DNA from 2 places in the Paenibacillus guangzhouensis genome. Region 2 is predicted to be linked to the other one. Evidence: riboswitches for the same ligand, from Rfam matches in the RefSeq annotation. Region 2 holds a riboswitch; the other holds the start of a gene.
The links. A riboswitch is a leader RNA that binds a small molecule or an ion and turns the genes downstream of it on or off. The one in region 2 is predicted to bind S-adenosylmethionine.

Region 1 (10,404 bases), 2.7 Mb from region 2:
CTATTCGGTGGGTCAAATTTATCTCCAATCGAGCTGGGATAACGAGATTATCTTCGAGGATAAAGAGTGGCTCAAATTTGGATATACCGTTGAAGATGATGGGATGCGTCATGAGATTTTATCCCAGCTTCGAGCGATGGGCGGTTTGGAGATTACGAACTCTTCACCGACCAATATTGAATTGAACCCAAAGGGTGTTTCTAAGGCATCAGGTCTTCTGGACGTATGTGATCTGCTCGGGATTGGAATGCATGAAGTGGTCGCCGTTGGCGATAGTATTAACGATCTTGCAGCCATTCAAGCCGTTGGTCTTGGGGTTGCCATGGGTAATGCGCAGGATACGGTAAAGGAAGCCGCTGATCAGATCGTAGCCTCGAATGAGGAAGATGGCGTTGCTGAAGTGATCCGTAAATTTTTGTTAAAATAGGAGGAGTTCGAGATGGCTATAGAGATCATCGGTTGGATCTTGGTTGTCGTCTTATTCGCGGTAGGCATGGCTGGCACGATTTACCCGATTCTTCCAGGGGCTGTGGCTATCTATGCAGCATACTTCGTTTACGGACTATGTATTAGCTTCGAGCCGTTCGGCGTATGGTTCTGGAGCATCCAGACGGCTATCGTCGTCGTGCTGTTCATTGCCGATTATGTGGTGAGCGCCTGGGGCGTCAAGAAATATGGCGGTTCACGCGCATCCATTATTGGGAGTACGATCGGGATTATTATTGGGCCATTTGTGATTCCGGTTGCAGGTCTATTGCTCGGGCCGCTGCTCGGCGCGATGATCGGGGAGATGATGACGGGCTCCGATATGAATCGGGCAATTAAGGTTGGTTTTGGCTCATTAGTGGGCTTATTTACAAGTACCCTCGTGAAGATTGTGTTGCAGCTTGCCATGATCGTCATCTTCATCATCTGGGTTGTAAATGCGTAAGTAGAGGAGAAGGGAAGATTGTTGTCGTGGCAAAAGAATCATTTATTAAAGGGACGCTCATCCTCGCAGCGGCGGCGCTGATTGCGCGCGTACTCGGTGTCGTGCAGCGGGTACCTCTAGAGCATCTGCTCGGAGTAAGCGGTGGCGCGTCCTTTGCACTAGCATCGAATGTGTATTTAATGCTGCTGACGTTCGCGACAGCTGGCATTCCGAGTACACTCGGGAAAATGGTGTCTGAGAAATATGCGCTGAATCGCCCGGAAGAAGCGCAGCGGATTTATTTTGCAGCTATCATATTCGGTTTAGGGATGGGGATACTCATTACTGCGCTGCTCTATATTTTCGCGCCGTACTACGCCGAGATGAGTTCCGTTCCAGAAGCGACGCTTGCCATTCGGGCACTTGCTCCAGCTCTTATTCTGTTCCCGGTTATTGCGATGATGCGTGGATATTTCCAGGGGCGTAATCAGATGGCACCTGGCGGTATATCGCAGATCATTGAGCAAATACTACGCGTGGTCACCGCTGTTGGTCTCGCTTATGTGTTCATGACATGGGGGTATAGTGAAGAAAAGATGGCCGCAGGCGCATCCTTTGGCGGTGTGCTAGGCAGTATCGGTGCCTTCCTCGTGATGCTGTATTATGCGCGGAAGCTGAAGAAGGCAGACCGTGAAGCAGGATTAGCCCGGAGCGGACAGCAGGGTGCCGTGACACCGCTGGGTCAGATCTATAAAGATATCTTCAAGCTATCGATTCCAATCGTGATTACATCGTTAGCTGTATCCATCATTTATTTCATTGATTCGAGTATCATCGTTCCGATCTTGAAGGGACAAATTGGTGAGCCTTTAGCCAAAGAAACACTGAAGATTTTAGGGATGAATGCGCAATCCATTGCAGGGATTCCGCCTATTCTGGCGATTGCACTAAGTACATCGATTATTCCGGTTATTTCAAGCGCATTTGCTCGTCAAGAGATGGATCATGTGAAGAAGCAGATTACACTGGCGCTTCGGATTGCGCTGCTCTCGGGGATGCCTATTGTGCTTATTCTGTGCACAGCAGCATACTCCGTGAACGGTCTGTTGTTCAGCAGCACGAACGGCAGTGAAATTATTTCGCTGTTAACCTTCTGTACCATTTTCCAGATTATTATGATGGTATCGGGTTCGATCCTCTTCGGCATGGGACGTCCGAAGACGCCTATGTTCCACGTTATGATCGGAATCGCCGTGAAGTTAGTTGGCAGCTTCACATTGGGATACGCTTTTGGCATCTATGGTATTGTCGGTTCGACGATGCTGTGCTTTGCGGTAACGATGGTATTGAATATACGTTCGCTGAAGCAAATCGTCGATTTCCAAATCCTTGGTTTACGTTGGACAGGCTTCTTGACATCTGTGATTGTACTGACCGGCATCGGCTATTTGATTGAATGGGCAGGCAATCAACTAACGCACGTCATGCATGCGCGTATTGCTTATTTTATTTCGTCCAGCCTCGTAGGCTTGGTCTTGATCGTGCTCTATCCGGTGCTGTTAATCGTATTCCGTGTGGTGACGCAGCAAGAGCTTAGCAGTTATCCGCGTCCACTTCGCAAGGTATTTCAGCCGCTCATGCGATTGCAGCGTGGACAAGCCGTTCAATCATCCGATTCATAATTCGGTATTCTAATTTCCTAGATAAGGAGTGTTCATCATGGAGAAATTATCGTCAGAAGCGCAATTCAACGAGGTGATCGCCTCATCAAAACCAACCATCGGCGTATTTAAAGCGGTATGGTGCAAAGACTGTCATTTTATCGATCCATTCATGCCGGAGGTTGAAGCGAAATATGCGGACCAACTCACTTTTGTCCATATTGACCGCGATGAGCTGCCGGACTTGTGCGAGCGGTATAACATTCTTGGGATCCCAAGCTTTATCGCCTATTCGAACGGCCAAGAGTTAATTCGGTTTGTTAGTAAGCTGCGCAAGTCGCGTGAAGAGATCGAAGAGTTCCTGGATCGTGCGATCGCGGTTGCAGAGACCATGAAGAAATCCGAATAAGTTAGAACAAGCCATGTCATCGGGATGATGATATGGCTTTTGTTTTCGTGCTTTTTGTCCAATTACAATGTGTTTTGTCACAATTCCGCCTTCGTTTTCATCATGAAATCAGTTATAATGAGAAATGGTGAAATTTAACTTCCTGAGAGAGTAAGTGGGTGAAGGATTGAGAGCGAATACATTAAAGTGGCTTGCATATATCACTTGTGTCGGAATGATGCTGGTTCTCTTGAATGGCGCATTAGTGACGAAGACGGGTTCTGGCCAAGGATGTGGGGCAGAATGGCCGCTATGCAATGGCAAATTTGTGCCTGCCTATACGATCGCTTCGATGATTGAATATTCGCACCGTGCGGTGAGCGGGCTTGTAGGAATTCTTGTCCTTGTCTTGTTCATTGCGGTATGGCGTCATGTGAAAGAACGCAAAGATGCTTGGTGGTATGCTTTTATTGCTTTTATATTTACATTTATTCAAGCGATTATGGGTGCGCTTGCAGTCGTGCTCGGGCAAGCTCCAGCCGTTATGGCGCTGCATTACGGGTTTTCGCTTATTGCTTTTGCAGGAACACTGCTGCTCTCGATTGTCTTGAACAAGTGGAGTCGCGGCCTGGATGACAACGCGCCGGCTGGCGTATTCGTATCCGAAAGATTCCGTACTGCAACGTGGATTGTGACGCTCTATGCTTATGTTGTTGTCTACGTAGGCGCATTCGTTCGGCATACTGAAGCCTATGGAGGCTGCCAAGGCTGGCCGCTCTGTAACGGAGCAATCATACCGGAGCTTCATGGTACCACCCTAATTGCATTTATCCATCGTGTCGCAGCACTCGTCCTATTCATCGCGGTTGCGGTGCTTGCGCATTTCGCTTATCACGGTCATAAGCAAATTCGTGAATTACGAATTATTGGGGTCTGTGCCTTAATATTATGTACTGCCCAGATCTTGAGCGGGGCATGGGTTGTCTTTACGTTAGGCGACGAGAATGCGGGCTTGTTCGCAGGATTATTCCATACGGTACTCATTGCTGGCTTATTCGGAGTCTTATGCTATATGAGTGTCAGGGTATGGCAAATGAGCAAACGATAAAATCGGATATACTAAAATGAACCGAAAGTTGTCGAGCATGTGAAGTTCGAGAACTTTTTGTTTTACCCCGGGTACATAGCACCGTCTTCATCAACATCAAAGGAGTGTGAACGATATGCTGAGAATCTTGTTAGGTCTGCCTCCTCGCGCGGAGCTCGGGGAAATGCAAGATGCTGTGGATGCCATGCAGTGTGTACTGCATCAGCTTCAGAGTCGTATTTCTAAGGGACATGATCCTGAACATATTTGGCGCAAACATGAGGTTTGGACGAAAGGTCTTATCGTCTCCTTGGATGAACTGGAGCAGAGCGTATTCTTATCAGGCCACTTTGCGGATCGCGTTCGCAAGACGTACCAAGAAGAAATGTCTCAGCAAGAGAATGCGAATTATCACCGTCATATCTACTTCTACAAAAATGGATTTATTCGGGTATTCTCTATTCTAGACAAACTTGGGACCCTCATGAATGATCTCTTTGAGCTTCATACGGAACGGGCAAAAGCCCATTTTTCTTTTTTTACGGTCTTGCGGCAATTTCGTTATTTAGGTGTACATCTGGCACTTATGGATAAGTTAAATACTTTGAAGGAACAATATAATGAGCCGCTTCGCCATCTTCGCAAATGGCGTAATATCGAAATTCACTACATGAACATGGAGATGCAGGATGATCTCTCACAGCGTGATCAGACATTGGATGGCAAGATTAAGCTAGAGGATATCCAGGAACGCCAGAAAGACCTGGAGCTTGGTTATCGAATGGCCTGTGAAACCTTGCAAGCTTCGTTTGAGTATATCGAGTTGATGCTTCGTAATAAATATCATCGATAAGATGTAAAATATTTCTATTTGACTTTTGGTATTATCAACACTATACTCAATTTAAATTTAATACAAACGATACTTTCTTATCGAGAGCGGCGGAGGGACAGGCCCTGTGAAGCCCGGCAACCGATTCCTGATCCAGCGTAATATGGACATGGAGTGTCATGGTGCTAAATCCTTCAGAATTCATGTTAGAATTCTGGTAGATGAGAAGAGGACTATAATGATGACTTGTTAGCCCTTTTCCGTTGTGCCGGAAAAGGGCTTTTCTATAGCTCGATTAGAAACGAGAGGGGACAATCATGATACAGCTTAAACAATTGTCGAAGACCTACGGCAATAAGCATAAACAGACCGTCGCGCTGACGGATATCGATGTAACCATTGACCGCGGCGAAATCTTCGGAATAATAGGACATTCGGGGGCCGGCAAGAGTACATTGCTGCGCAGCATCAACCTGCTGGAACGTCCCACGACAGGGGAAGTATGGATTGGGGACACGAATCTTACAGCACTGTCCGAGGTTGAACTGCAAGGTCAACGCCGCAAGATCGGAATGATCTTTCAGCATTTCAACCTATTATCGTCCGCGACGATTTTCGATAACATCGCATTTCCGCTGCGCTTAGTGAAGACGCCGAAAGCCGAAATCGAACAGAAAGTGGATAAACTTCTGAAGCTGGTTGGACTCGAAGAGCATCGTAACAAATACCCGTCTCAATTGTCCGGCGGTCAGAAACAACGTGTAGGCATCGCGCGTGCGTTGGCGAATGATCCAGAGGTGCTCTTATGCGATGAAGCGACATCTGCGCTGGATCCTCAGACGACGCAATCGATACTTCGATTGCTGCTGGATATCAACAAGCAATTCGGGATTACGATCGTGCTCATAACGCATGAGATGCATGTGATCCAGACGATATGCGATACGGTAGCCGTAATCCATGATGGACGTATTGTAGAGCAAGGTCCTGTAACCGAGGTATTCCTCAAGCCGCAGCATATTGTGACGCGGGAATTTATTCGGGAAGAGAATGAGAGCGCAGAACTGCTGGATCGAATCATCACCTCGCTGCCGTCGAATGATCATTCGGAGGTTGTGAAAATTAACTTCCTAGGAACAACGACATATCAGCCGATCCTGTCTGAGGCCGTTCAGTCGACAGGCGTAACCTTTGCAATTCTGCAAGGGACGATCGCGACGATGAAGGACATCCCCTATGGCCAACTCATCGTGCGGTTTGAAGGGAATAAAGAAGCGATTGTGAAGACGTGTGAAATGCTGCGTGCACATGTGCATGAATTGGAGGTGATCGGATGATTCTCCTATCTACGGGGTTTGATTTCTCAAAAATTTATTGGTCCGAAATTTGGACAGCAACGTGGGATACGCTGCGTATGTTGCTCTTCTCAGGACTATTCACATTTATTATCGGACTTCCGATTGGTATCTTGCTGTTTATGACAGCAAGAGGGAATTCAGCTTGGAGCCGGATGCTTTATCGGGTGATCTCGTTCATCGTCAATATTTTGCGCTCGGTACCGTTCGTCATTCTGATGATCTCGATTATTCCACTGACGAAAATAATTGTTGGGGTATCAATCGGCGTACTGGGCTCCATACCGCCGCTTGTACTCGCAGCGGCACCGTTCTTCGCTAGACTCGTGGAGACCTCGCTTCGTGAGGTGGACCGAGGCGTTATCGAAGCAGCTGAGGCAATGGGGGCTACGAAAGGCCAGATCGTCAGCCGGGTGTTGCTGCCCGAATCGATGCCAAGCCTAATTGCAGGCATCACCATTACGATTGTAACACTGGTCTCTTATACGGCGATGTCCGGGTTGATTGGCGGCGGCGGTCTAGGGGATCTAGCCATTCGATATGGCTACCAACGGTATGAGATCGAAGTGATGGTCGTAGCCGTGATCTTAATGATTGTGATCGTGCAGCTGATCCAGGTGCTTGGCGATCGTCTTGTTCATCGGTTTTCTAGAAAATAAATATAGATACTCAAAAAACAATGGATTATTGGAGGGGACTTACAATGAAAAAATGGTTGATTACATTAACAGCAGTACTCGCTTTTGCGGTTATCGCGGCAGGATGCGGCGGCAAGAATGAGACAAGCAGTGGTGAAGAGAGCAGTGGAAGCAAGCAAGAAACAACGACGTTAACGGTCGGCGCAACTGCCGTACCTCATGCAGAAATTCTGAACTTCTTGAAGCCAATGCTTGAGAAGGAAGGCGTTAAGCTGGAAGTGAAAGAATTTACAGATTACGTACAACCGAACGTACAAGTATTTGAGAAGCAGCTTGATGCGAACTTCTTCCAACATCAGCCGTATTTGGATCAAATGAATAAGGATCGCAGCATGGATCTAGTTAGCGTCGTAGGCGTTCACCTTGAGCCGATTGCAGCATACTCCAAGAAGATCAAATCCGCTGACGAATTGAAAGATGGCGCATCAATTGCTATCCCGAACGATCCATCGAATGGTGCTCGCGCATTGTTGCTTCTGCAAAAGCAAGGGCTCATTGAGCTGGCAGAAGGCAAAGTGGCGGACGCAACGATTCGCGATATTACAAAAAACCCGAAAAACTTGAAAATTCAAGAGCTTGAAGCAGCGATGCTGCCACGCGTTCTTGATGAGTTCGATGCTGCTATTATTAATACGAACTATGCATTGCAAGCTGAGTTGTCGCCTACGAAAGATTCGTTGTTCATCGAGGGAAGCGATTCTCCGTATACGAACATCCTTGTTTCCCGTCCGGACAACAAAGACTCTGACGCCATGAAGAAGCTCGCTGCAGCGCTTCATTCGCCAGAATTGAAGAAATTTATTGAAGAGAAATACGGTGAAGCGATATTGCCGGCATTTTAATTAAATAGAGCGAAAATGAAAAAGCTGATATCTGTCCTGACAGATATCAGCTTCTTTATTATGATGCTAGTATCAGGTTGTTCTATAATAATTACTGCATAACACCACTATCCAACATTTCGGTTTTTACAGAGAGGCGTATATCGGCTTCTGACAACGCATCTCCCCAATGATCTTTCGCTTTCTTCCATGCTTGGTACTGGTAGGCTTGCGCGAGAATTCCGAGCCCGATGGGATCAATGCGATTTTTCTGTATTTTATGGATCAGTGCCATCAGATCTCGCTGCAAGAGAGAATCCAACTGTTTCTGCAATTGTTGCTTATGCAGAGTCAGATTGAACGGGAATGTTCGCTCTGTAACGCGGGTTATCATCTTATAGTGAATGTCGAATCCGAATCGCCCTTGCTTGTAGGATGTTCGTATACGTGCAGATATCTTCACGATGTCAACGCTTAGCTTGTTCTTAACAATCGGATTAGGCTGACCTGTCGGCAGGTCAGTTACATTGGCCGTATAGGATCCGATCCCTGATAGATCCCGTTGAAGAATGCGAAGAAGTGTAGTTTCTTGCAGATTAAGGTTTGTGACGTATTTGCCCTGTTCACTCAGCAGAGCCGCGCCTTCGGCAACGATATCTTTATTCTTCCGAAGCAATGGCAACGCAGGCGTCATGGCCTGGTCGTACATTTGCCGGTGGAATTCTTGAAGCGTCGTATCCAGTGTTGCGTTTTTCTTAGCTGAAGAGCTGATTAATTTGGGGAGAAGCATTGTAAGCGGCGGCTTGCCATCAGACTGGTAATAAATAATCTCAGAGACAGGACCGTTTACTACAGCCACGTTTGCGTTAACCGTAGACTCTGCATTTCGGAACAGTGTATCCAGCATGGAGAACCAATTCTCCTGCTCGAGTAGCTTTTTCCCTATAAGAATGGTCTGGATTTTACCGGCACTCGGAATTCCCGAAGACATCGTGTCGAAATTGTTCTTGCTATGCCGGACAGAGACGGGTTTGTCGTCATAGAATTCTTCGGTTTTCTTCTTCGCATCCTTATTGAATACAGGACTCGAGCTGTAGACGATAAATTGATCCTCTTCCATATCGAATCCGAGAGCAAGGATGAGCGTGGCATCTTCCAAATACATTTTATCGTAGCATCCAGGCAGCAGTCCTAAGAGAAGCACGATCATACATAGCTTGAACCAATGCTTCATGATGAATTCCCTCCCTGGTTGCGGCGAATGCCTTCGAGCAGTTTCACATAACACCACAAACACAATGGCAGTACATACGCGATCATAAACCCGATATAACTTAATGTTCTCGTCATTTGAGTTACCTGGCTCTGGGAGAGGGCCAAGAAGATGGATAGAGCTAGCGTGATCAGGAGAATTGCCACGGTTGTGATGCTGGGCTTCGATTTTGGCAACACTTGTCTCATCCCGAAGACGGCTAAACTCATATATACTATCCAGGTTACGGAGATGACTACCATATACATCGCCAGGAAGATGACATCCCACCGATCCAAGAATTGTACCCGAATGACTTTCAACAGGCTGAGTGTCGGCCAGGTATATTGAAGAATCTCGAGCGAGCTGAAGTAAGAGAAGCAGACCAAGGTCGTTAAGATGTAGAAGAACATCGTCAGTGTATTCGCAACGATCACGGCGGAGGTCGCCTTCTTCTTTAGCATTAGGAACGGATAGAGAATGAATGTAATCTCAAATCCCAAATAGGATAGAATCGTTAGCTTCGTAGCGGATATGACGGGCATCCAGCCTTCTTTGATGAACGGTAGTAGATACAACCAGCGGCTATGATTCACGGGAAAGGCAAGCAGTAAAATGATCCAGAGTGAGAAATAGAAGATTAGCTCGGCATACCGTCCGATCATCTTAATCCCGTGATGCACGATCATATATGTCGGGATGGATAACAGTAGGATGAACATAAAATTCGGCGTTTTTGGCATGAGCCATATTCTAAGGATGGATACGATGGAGAACAAGACAGCTAGGGAACATCCGATTAAATATAACAGAAGGACGACGGAAGCTGGTTTTCCGATCCATTTGCCAAAGAAGAGGGAGAACAAATCAAATAATGTTGCATTAGGGTGTCTCTTCATTGCGTGAATGATGAATAGATTCGCTGTTACAGACAGCGCCCATCCAAAAAGAATGGATATCCAGCCATCCGACCCGGCGACTTGTGCCAGCTCACGCGGAAGCGTCAGGAAGCCGACGCCGACTTGCGTGCCATGAATCAGAAGTACAAATTGTAGCCACGTAATTTGAATGGATGGAGTATTCTGCATCAAGTGTTCTCCTCAGGTTGTGTGGGACCTTGCCGTTGTAGTTGAACCGGCACAGAACTCACTGGCCTTTTCTTCATGATCCATAACGGCGCTCTGATGAAAGTATCTTTCCAATCGACAAAACGAACAGGCGCGAGCGGACTGCCGTAAGGTGTATCGAGCGATTTGAGCGTGATCAGATGGATGATCAATGTCATTAACCCAACAGCGATCCCAACGATCCCGAAGATGGAGGCGATGATCATCATAGGGAATCGGAGGAAGCGAACCGCAGCCCCCATATCGTAATTCGGTAGAATGAAGGAGGCGATC
Region 2 (10,404 bases):
ATTGAACCCGGTCTGCATAATCAAACAGCGCTTCCGGCGAATGGAATATGGTATCGATTGGTCCGCGCGTGAGAATCTCATATCCATAAACTTCACCTGTCTGAAGACTTAATATGGGCTGCGTAAGAACCGTAATATCCTTATATTCGATGATCTGGCTCAATTGCTGCTTCAAGGAATTGTACGGAACCGGCGCAAGCCCGGCCGCAAGCAGCCAGGCTTCTTGGACAGCGAGGTAGATGACATGCCTCTCATCGTCGATATCTGAGGGAAGCTGGGTCGCACCACTGATGATCTGAACTGTTAAATCACGCTCTTGTAATTCAAAATTCAGATCGGTCTGAATCGACTTCCCGATTAGAATAGCAAGCTTATCTGTCTCGTGCGCCAGAAATGGAATCGTCTCCCGAATAAAAATGCCATAGACATTGGTCTGAAGCAACTTGACGCCAATAAGTCTGGAAGCATCAACATACTCAAGAATCGTATCGCGCAGAATATGTTCGAGCACCTCATTGAGGTTCTGCATTGTATCTGAAGAATGCTGCCTGATGAATTGATCATATTGATGAATACTTAATAGAATGAGCGAGCATATATGGCCCTGACGGCGGGCCTTGCGAACCTGGTGAATAACGGGATCACGCAGCGTAAAGCTAGGCGGCAATATATTCATGGAACGGTTCGTTCGAGATAACATACAGACGTACTTCAATCGGTTGATCGATTGACGAAAAAAGGTACTCATACTACGCTCTTATGCCCCCTCGCATCCAGACGTTCTTGTTGTCCATATTCTATCACAGCATCGTAAAAAATAACAATATTTCCCTATCGTTATACCTCTTGCAATGCCTGCGATAAATCTGCGATTAGATCGTCAATATGTTCAAGTCCGACAGAATAACGGAGCAAACCGTCGGTAATTCCCTTCTCTAACCGAACATCCCGAGGCATCGACGCATGGGACATCATGGCTGGATAAGACAGAATACTCTCTACAGCGCCAAGGCTGACCGCAACGAGCGGGATTTTCACTTTGCTCAGAACCAGCTTCGCCCGTTCGCCTGAACCGACATCGAAGGATACAACGGCGCCATAGCCTGTGGATTGCTGTTCATGAATGGACCGGCCAGGATGGTTCGCAAGACCAGGATAGTAGACCTTTGCAATCGATTGTTCTTGATCAAGCCACGCAGCCAACTTCTTCGCACTCTGCTCTGAATGCGCCATCCGTGCTTCAAGCGTCTTCATCCCACGCATGAGCAACCAGCTCTCTTGCGTGCTCAACACCGCTCCCATACCATTCTGCAAATACTTCACGCGGCGAGCCAGCTCTTCTGTAGCCGTGACCGCAAGTCCCGCAAGCACGTCACTATGACCGCCTAAGAACTTCGTGGCACTATGCAGGACGAGATCTACCCCGTGTTCAATCGGACGTTGATGATACGGCGTCATGAACGTATTATCCAGCATCGTTAGAAGATTGTGTTCCTTCGCCCACGAAGAGACGGCGCCAATATCCGTAATTTTGAGCGTTGGATTCGATGGCGTCTCCATGAATACAGCCCTGGTATTCGGCTTGAGCGCGCCTTTCACTTGATCGAGATCCGTCATATCGACGAATGTCGTCTCAATATTCATTCGACTTAGAATAGTCGTTAGAAAACGGTATGTTCCGCCATACACATCCTCCGTCACGATGACATGATCCCCGGCGGATAGCAACATAAAAGCGGTAGAGATCGCCGACATCCCGGAAGGGAACGCATACCCGTTCGTTCCACCTTCCAGCAGAGCGATATAATCTTCAAGCGCCTGACGGGTCGGATTGCCCGAACGTGAATAGTCATACGTCGGCGGATTGAAGATATCATGGTGATGGAAGGTGGAAGCTTGGTAGATCGGGACACTGGAAGCACCTGTCGTCTCATCGATTTCACTTCCGAAATGAATCAACTTCGTTGCAAATTTACGATTCTGTTCTGATCCTTCTGCATGTGCCACGTCTATGCCCCCTCGATCTCTTGTCTTGCCAATTCAATTGCGCGGCCTAGATCCGCAATAATATCGTCTGCATGCTCAATCCCTACAGAGAAACGAAGAAGGCGATCATCGACGCCGACCTTCTCACGAATTTCAATCGGAATATCCGCATGGGTCTGCACGGCTGGATAGGTCATTAATGACTCAACGCCGCCTAGACTCTCCGCAAAAGCAATCAACTCAATATGTCGCAAAATCGGTTCGATATATTTGGCATCCTTCATTTTGAAGGAGAAAATGCCCGTATTGCCCGATGCCTGTTTCTTCTGAATGTCGTAGCCAGGGTGTCCCGGCAGTCCTGGGTAATAGACTTGATCCACAAGCGGATGTTCCTGCAAATAGGTAGCAACCCGTGTTGCATTATATTCATGACGCTCCATCCGCAGCGCCAACGTCTTCATCCCCCGCATTAACTGATAACTGTCGCTTGGACTAAGTACGGCACCAATGGAATTGTGCAAGAATGCGGTATATTCTGAGAGCTCTTTGCCCTTCGTGATGATGAGCCCTGCAAGCACATCGTTATGTCCGCCCAAATATTTCGTTGCACTATGCACCACGATATCTGCACCGAGCTCAATCGGACGCTGCAGGAATGGCGTTAGCAACGTGTTATCCACGATCGTAATCATATTTTTGCGCTTCGCCCATGCGGCCACGGCTTCAATATCTGTGATCATCATCAGCGGATTCGTCGGCGTCTCGATGATCACAGCCTTCGTGTTCGGCTGCGCCACGGCTTCAAGTGCATCGAAATCATTGGTATCTACATAGGAAGCCGTAACGCCGAAGCGAGACATAATCTTTTCGATTAACCGGTATGTCCCTCCGTATAGATCGAGCGACACGATGAGGTGATCCCCTTGCCCGAACATCGCGAACACCGTCTGAAGTGCTGCCATCCCGGAGCTACAGGCAAATGCTGCATCACCGCTCTCGAGCTTCGCTACCGCTTCCTCCAAGACCGTGCGTGTCGGGTTCTTCGTCCGAATATAATCAAATCCGGTGCTTTGGCCTAACTTCGGATGGCGAAATGCGGTTGCTTGATATATCGGATAATTGACCGCCCCTGTAACTGGTTCCTGCACCGAACCAATCTGCGCGAGGCGACTTTCAATTTTTAAATCTTCTGACATAGCTATGAATCCTCCTCTGGCAATGTTAGATGCCTGCTCCAAGTTCATACGGCGTCTCTAAATCATATGGTGTTTCTTGATATACATAGTAATTCAGCCAATTAGAGAATAATAAGTTGGCGTGGGCACGCCAGAGCGATAATGGTGTCCGTGTTGGATCATCTTTAGGATAATAATTTTGCGGAATGGCCACTTCAAGACCTTTGGCAATATCCCGATCGTACTCCCATTTTAATGTTAGTGGATCATATTCGGAATGTCCCGTCACGAAGATTTGCTTACCGTCTTTCGTCGCAACAATGTAAATGCCTGAATCTTCAGACTCCGATAAAATCTCAAGGTTATCGCATTTCTCGATGTCTTCGCGTCTTACCTCGGTATGACGGGACTGCGGCACGAAAAATTGCTCATCAAACCCGCGCAGCAAGCTGATATTGGGTGTAGAGATCACATGCGGGAATACGCCAAAACACTTCTCTTCAAGCGAATATTTCGGTACGCCGAAATGATAGTACAGGCCTGCCTGAGAAGCCCAACAGATATGCATCGTCGATGTTACGTTTGTCTTGCTCCATTCGAAGATTTGTTCGAGTTCTTCCCAATAATTCACTTCTTCGAACTCCATTTGTTCAACAGGCGCTCCCGTTACGATCATACCGTCGAACCGGCGATGGCGAACATCTTCAAAGGTATGGTAGAACGACTCGAGATGCTCTGCAGATGTATTTTTCGACGTGTGGGATTTCGGATGAAGAAGAACTACCTCAACCTGCAGCGGGGTGTTCCCAATTAGACGCAGCAGCTGAGTCTCTGTCGTTTCCTTCGTTGGCATCAAATTTAAGATCACAATCTGAAGCGGACGAATGTCTTGATGGTATGCAACGCTCTCATCCATCACAAAAATATTCTCATTAGTCAATATTTCTTTCGCTGGCAATGCATCAGGAATTTTAATCGGCATGCGTCATTCGCTCCTTTGTGGGATTCTTAAACCATGATGGGGTTATTGCTCGGAAGGTACAAAAAAAGACCTCCCAAGAGAAGGCCTACGTTAGTATTTCGGGCGCCTCTCTCATCTCTCAGTAACGAAATCCATTCGTTTCCGCAAGAATTAGCACCGTGCTTTTCAGTCGGTTGCCGGGTATCATCGGGCTAGTCCCTCCACCTACTCTTGATAAGAATTTAGCAAAACCTTATTTGGTTTTATCATACATAACCCTACTTTAATCCAATTTGTAACAGACGTCAATACACTTCCATCCGCTTCATCACAACCAACTTAGGGAACGCACCATTCTTCGATTCGCACCATATTCTAACTTAAAATTGGTTCACCGTTTTTTTCATTGCTTGTAAGGTATATGCGCGTTATACTAAGACGAGTGTTCCAAGAGATGAAACGAAAAGTAGAGGTGAGTAAGGATGGAAGGCGACCCTATACCACAGAGGACCATGTCGTACGTACAACTAAATAGGAATGAAATCTGTCGGTTGTGCCTGAAGTCTGTGTAGCAAACGCATCTTTTGGCCTGCCTTCTGGTTTCATTCGGGAAGAGGAGTGAAATCAGATGAAAATCCGGTTGGTACAAGAAGGTGTATTCACCGTCATCGAAGATATTAACCAAACGATCATCCCGCCAGAGAACGGCTTCTACTGGATTGATGCAGATGTTGAAGATCTGATCGTCTTGCAGCCGTTATTCACGCTGCACGATTTGGCTGTGGAGGACTGTCTCAGTGAAGAGGAACAACGTCCTAAGATCGAAATTTATGAAGGACATTATTTTATTGTTATTAACAGCATTCGATTTGATGATGAGGAGATTTTCCTGCGCGCCCTAAGTATGTTCCTGGGCAAACATTACATTATTACTGTAACGAAGCAGAAGATCAATGAGCTCCGCACGGTGAAGCCGATCTTATGGGAGCAGGAGGTCAATCGACCTGATAACTTCCTATATCATCTTGTCGACCTTGTCGTCGACAGCTATTTCTCCGTTGGAGATCGCATCGAAGACCGCATTGAACATCTCGAAGAAGATATCGTGCTGCATACGAAAAAGACCCATTTGAACGAAATTATCGGTCTGCGAAGCGAAATCCTGTGGCTCAAGAAGGTTCTTGGACCGCAGAAAGACGTGATCGCGACCTTAAATAAGAAAGACCTGCGTCTCATCGATGACCAGCTGCAGAAATACTTCAGCGATATCTATGAGAATGCCGTCAAAATATCCGAGACATTCGATACGTTCCGCGACCTGATGGCCAACTTACGAGAAGCTTATCAGTCCAGCGTCGCCAACCGCGCGAATGAGATCATGAGAGTCTTCACGGCGCTGACGACCATCTTCATGCCGATGACGATCATCACTGGGATCTACGGAATGAACTTCACCCATATGCCTGAGCTGAATCTGAAGTACGGCTATTACATTGTACTCGGTGCGATGCTCTGCCTCGGGTTCGGGATGTACTTCCTATTCAAAAAGAAAAACTGGCTCTAAATGTCGTTATTAGATGCAGGACTTGATCTGAATTGCTGCTTACAGCAGTGTAGATCAAGTCCTGTTTTGATATTTAACCAGCTTGTCGTTGCTGATTGTCCAGATCCCGCTGACGACGGTAACGAATACGTACCAAACGAATACGCTCATAGTACATCGCTGCCTGTTCCCCCTGCAGCCCCGTGTCCCCATAGACCTCGAGCAGGATCGGCTTCAAATAGCGATACCCGTCTCGCTCCATCGCTGACCAGATGGCAGCCTGCTCCTCCATTGGCACTTGACGCAATTCTTCCTCAATAAGCCTTTCGGTATCATATCCATCTCGATCCAGCGTCTCGAGCGCGATGAGAATATTCCGGCGCGACATGCTGCAATACTCCTCAAGATCCGTGATCGAACTCCCTTGCTGAATGCCTTCGAGCAATCGTTTCTGTTCTGCCAGGCGGTCCATTTCCTGCTTGTACTTCTGCTCCTTCTGTTTATACTGCCACTGAGCGTATTCATCCCGCGATACCCGCTCCTTCACCCAACCCAGCGGAAATTCTGTCGTCCGCTCGGCATCATGAAGCAAGCTGACAATCTCCTCGCCATATAGATTCACCTTGTTCTCTCCAAATCCAGGCAGCTGGTGCAACTCCTCCATTGTCTGAGGTACGAATACGCTGATGAGACGCAGCATACGGTTCGTCGCGATGAAATACGGCGCCTTCTTGTCAGCTGTTGCGCGAGATCGGCGCCATTGGCTTAACAACGTATATAATGCTTCATTGGGATAGAGGTCGCTGTAGCAAGCCAGCAGTTGTGACCGAACGAGTCGTCCCGACGGCTCAGGATCACTGGCCATGCCGTCAATGATCGGCGAGAAGCCTTCTCCCAATTTGACTGCAACACCATGTCGAAATACGGTTAGAAGCTCTTCCCACGAAGTTCCTGAATACCACACGGACTGCTCCATCTGCCCATGATCGGGCTCATGCCATGTCAACTGCCACACGCCATGCGCCTCACCAATGCTTAACTGCGATGTAACAATCCCCTCGGATTCTTGCTTCTTCTCGAATGTGTTCAGAAATACGATATTCATCATACACCTCCATAAAGTTCATGAACGCACGCAAAAAAGCACCTCTCTTATCGTGAAATAAGAGAGGTGCTTCCTCATCATCCGTTCATGCAATTGAACTTATCATAGCATATTTCCAAATGTTGGACAAGTATAGTCGGACAAAAGTTTTCAAATAACTATAAGTACAGAAAATATGGTTCCTGTTCTTCCCAATTTCCGCTATAATGACCTCATTATCATTAAAGGAGTGACATCCATGTCTCAGCACGAGTTAGATTTTCTATCGGATACGACAGAGGCGACAACGACGCGATTCGTGACATTCATTGGCGCAAGCTATAAACGGTTCGACCTTGCCATCATGACGACGAACCGCTTCTATGGGAAGAAATTGGTGACCGATCTTCAAGGCGGCGTGACAGCGATCATCGGAGAAGAAGATTTAGAGGAAGAAGGCTACCTGGAATTCACCTTTAAGCTTACCGAAGAAGAAGCTGGAGAGCTTCGCGAATTCCTCCATCTCGTTGTAGGACCAACCGTCTTCACGGATTGAGTCATCCGGGTCCGAATTCGAACATAGTAAAGACGGCTACTTTGCATCATCGAGCAAAGTAGCCGTCTTTATTATGTCTCATTGCATATGCGTGCCGAATAGCAGCATATTGCTTAAAGGTCTGCCTGCAGACGTCAGCGTTCTCCCATTTGCATAGAGCCCCGAAGATGCGCCGCCGTCCAGATTCATCGCCTGCTGTGCCCCAAGCTTCTGCATCACTTGCGCCCAGGCTTGAATTGTCGCTCCATTCACTGTCGCAATCATAATGGAGCCATCCTTCATGACAGCTATCCCGCTTCGCGCACCGCCAGCGGTCAAAATCTTAGCCGATGTAAATCCTTCAGCAGCCGGGTTCACCGCAAGCTGTCCGTCCTTCACAAGTCTTGGACCTGCCCCAACCGCGGTAATGACATCGTCCCAAGGAATCGCATTCCCTTTCAGATCCTTATAGTGAACTTCGTATGCTGTCTGTGTACCGACCTTAAATCGTTTGGCTTGCCCCGTCTCACTGCCATTAAAGACAAGCACGTATCCTTTTGCAGGTATGTCTACGTCTTGATTTTTCGTTACTTTCGTAACCACACCTTGATCGACGACAACCATCTCACCATAGTTAAATCCGATGGTTTTGCCTCGTGCCGGCGTATAGAGAATCGCACTCGAGTTCCCCTTTACCGGCGTTCGATTCGCAAAATAGACATAGTAGTTGCCGCTCTTGCCGCTGTCTGGATCATAGACGCTCCCCGTGACGGATACTCTGAGGTGATCCATCCGAACTTGGCCGTTCTTCGTAAATCCGATCGTTGTTCCCGTATTCCCAATGTGAGCGAGTTTCCCATCTTGAATGATCATGCCATAAGGCTCCGGGATACCGCCGTAGGCTTCAAAATAAGTCCCATTAATTCCATAATCCGCTTGATACCTTTTGACAATGTCTTTCATATTCGCGGCCTGGCCGACTTTACCACCTGCCAGTCCAACCTGCACGCCGATCTGTTTCGGCATAGTCACGGTCTGTACCGTATACGTTCGTCCACCTACCGCTACCTTCTTCGTCTCGACTTTCGGTTGGTAAGCGAGCTTTGGCGTACTCTTCGAAGAAGATGCCGTATTGCCCGCCGTGACTCCTTGCCCTGCTGCCGTAGCGATCATCGCTCCGGTTAGACTAAGGACGAGCGTAAGGATAAGCGTACGAATAAACCTTGTGGTCATGATGACTGTTACACCCCGATCAATGAATTTAAGCTCTGCATTTCCAATTCTGCAAATTTGCGTTCAATTTGTGCACGATCTAAGGTGAATTCGCAGTTGTCTATCGAACAGATGAGCGGCACATCACAACGAATGCGCGCTAAATCGCGTGATAAGTGCAGCATGTCGATGTCCGCTTCAATTTTGGTACGTACGGCCTTGGTGAGTTCATGAAGGTTCGCTAATATCCCTTCAACGGATTCATACTGTTGAACGAGCTTGTAAGCTGTCTTCTCCCCAATGCCGCGAACACCAGGATAGTTGTCGCTTGTATCGCCCATCAACCCTTTTACATCGATGACTTGTGCTGGCGTCAGTTGACGTTCTTCCATGAGTGTTACCGGATCGTAAACCATATAATTGCCGTGGCCCTTCTTCATGATGATGACATGGACACGCTCATCAACCAATTGCAGCATGTCATGATCGCCGGTCAGAATATAAATATCCATATCGGATCCATATTGCTTCGCAATCGTACCAATGCAATCATCAGCCTCGTATCCAGCTTCCCCGATGTTCGGAATGCCGAAGCTCTCCATCACTTCGCGAATGAGTCCAAATTGCGGGATGAGATCTTCCGGCGCATCGCCGCGATTCGCTTTATAATCCGAGAATTGTTCCGTACGAAAAGTCTTGCTTCCCATATCCCAGCAGCAAGCAATATGCGTCGGGTCGAACTTCGATACCGCGTCCCAGAAATAACGGATGAATCCATAGATCGCATTCGTTGGAATGCCGGTGCTTGTCTTGCGAATATAACCGCCATATGCTGTCGCATAATAAGCGCGGAATAACAAAGCCATCCCATCAACGAGGAGCAACTTCTGCTTATTCTGTTCCAACTTGAATCTCTCCTAACTGTAATCTAGTAACAATCTCGAAGAGCTTACGAAGTATATTCCTTCGGAAACATTTCAAGTAACTAGGCATCCTATTATTCTATCATAGTACGCTCGTAACTGCCCGGCCTCTTTTTGCCATTATAGAGGCTGTTCAAAAAGTCATCATTTGCCCACATCAGAATGTGTGCTAAAATGCCGACTTCTTGAACATTCATTATCCTATCCAGGGATCAGCCCCAGCTTGTCTCATACTGTTCTTCTTTGTACCCCACCGTTACTTGCTGCCCATCGGTAACTATCGGACGTTTGATCAATCGGCCATTCGAGGCAAGCAGTTTGATCTGTTCATCTGCGCTCAGCTTCGGCAGCTTATCTTTTAATTGCATTTCACGGTAGACTTCTCCCGACGTATTCCAGAATTTCTTCAGCTCTAGGCCGCTATGTTCGATTAATGTCTTCAATTCTGCTTCTGTCGGTGCGACCTCGAAAATATCTTGAAGCTCCAGTTCATGGCCCTTGGCTTGCAGCGACTTGGTCGCGCTGCGGCAAGTACCGCATTTTGCATAATGATAGACTTTTAACTTGGACATCACGTTATTCTCCTTTTAACTCTCTATGTTATTTCGTTCTTCATCGCGTCTTGCAGCTGCTGAAGATCGTCTGGTAGTTCGGCGGTAAATTCCATCCATTGCTTCGTAATTGGATGCGTCAGACCAAGCTTCCAAGCATGCAGCGCATGCCGACCCATTCGATCGTCGAGCGCCAGTGCCTTCGTCAGCGTTCTCTCGTCTATTGGATGAAGGAACTTGTACATTTTATCCCCGATCAATGGACAGCCGATCGATTGCATGTGTACACGGATTTGATGCGTGCGGCCTGTCTCCAGCTTAAGCTGAACCATCGCGCCCGCGGCTTCCGGATACGACTCCAGCGTCTTGTAATGCGTTGTTGATTCATATCCGGTTGGTGTCACAATACGAATATGGGGCGATTCCGGGTCGCG

Region 1: it holds a riboswitch for S-adenosylmethionine, as region 2 does, so the genes downstream of both, GCU39_RS30020 (methionine ABC transporter ATP-binding protein) here and metA (homoserine O-acetyltransferase MetA) in region 2, are expected to answer to the same signal.

Annotation. Positions count from the first base shown of each region.
Region 1 is NZ_CP045293.1:6,674,668-6,685,071, forward strand. Features, by position in the region: gene GCU39_RS29990 (Cof-type HAD-IIB family hydrolase) at 1-427, shown strand, start outside; gene GCU39_RS29995 (DUF456 domain-containing protein) at 440-931, shown strand; gene GCU39_RS30000 (putative polysaccharide biosynthesis protein) at 958-2,592, shown strand; gene GCU39_RS30005 (thioredoxin family protein) at 2,630-2,980, shown strand; gene GCU39_RS30010 (COX15/CtaA family protein) at 3,147-4,067, shown strand; gene GCU39_RS30015 (Cthe_2314 family HEPN domain-containing protein) at 4,183-4,899, shown strand; SAM riboswitch class I at 4,974-5,106, shown strand; gene GCU39_RS30020 (methionine ABC transporter ATP-binding protein) at 5,196-6,215, shown strand; gene GCU39_RS30025 (methionine ABC transporter permease) at 6,212-6,892, shown strand; gene GCU39_RS30030 (MetQ/NlpA family ABC transporter substrate-binding protein) at 6,937-7,773, shown strand; gene GCU39_RS30035 (Ger(x)C family spore germination protein) at 7,865-8,986, opposite strand; gene GCU39_RS30040 (GerAB/ArcD/ProY family transporter) at 8,983-10,092, opposite strand; gene GCU39_RS30045 (spore germination protein) at 10,092-10,404, opposite strand, start outside.
Region 2 is NZ_CP045293.1:3,990,042-4,000,445, forward strand. Features, by position in the region: gene GCU39_RS17875 (EAL domain-containing protein) at 1-748, opposite strand, end outside; gene GCU39_RS17880 (trans-sulfuration enzyme family protein) at 838-2,007, opposite strand; gene GCU39_RS17885 (aminotransferase class I/II-fold pyridoxal phosphate-dependent enzyme) at 2,010-3,182, opposite strand; gene metA (homoserine O-acetyltransferase MetA) at 3,208-4,143, opposite strand; SAM riboswitch class I at 4,252-4,363, opposite strand; gene corA (magnesium/cobalt transporter CorA) at 4,751-5,686, shown strand; gene GCU39_RS17900 (HRDC domain-containing protein) at 5,760-6,773, opposite strand; gene GCU39_RS17905 (DUF3055 domain-containing protein) at 7,009-7,305, shown strand; gene GCU39_RS17910 (phosphodiester glycosidase family protein) at 7,384-8,517, opposite strand; gene GCU39_RS17915 (5'-3' exonuclease) at 8,526-9,362, opposite strand; gene GCU39_RS17920 (arsenate reductase family protein) at 9,632-9,991, opposite strand; gene GCU39_RS17925 (RluA family pseudouridine synthase) at 10,015-10,404, opposite strand, start outside.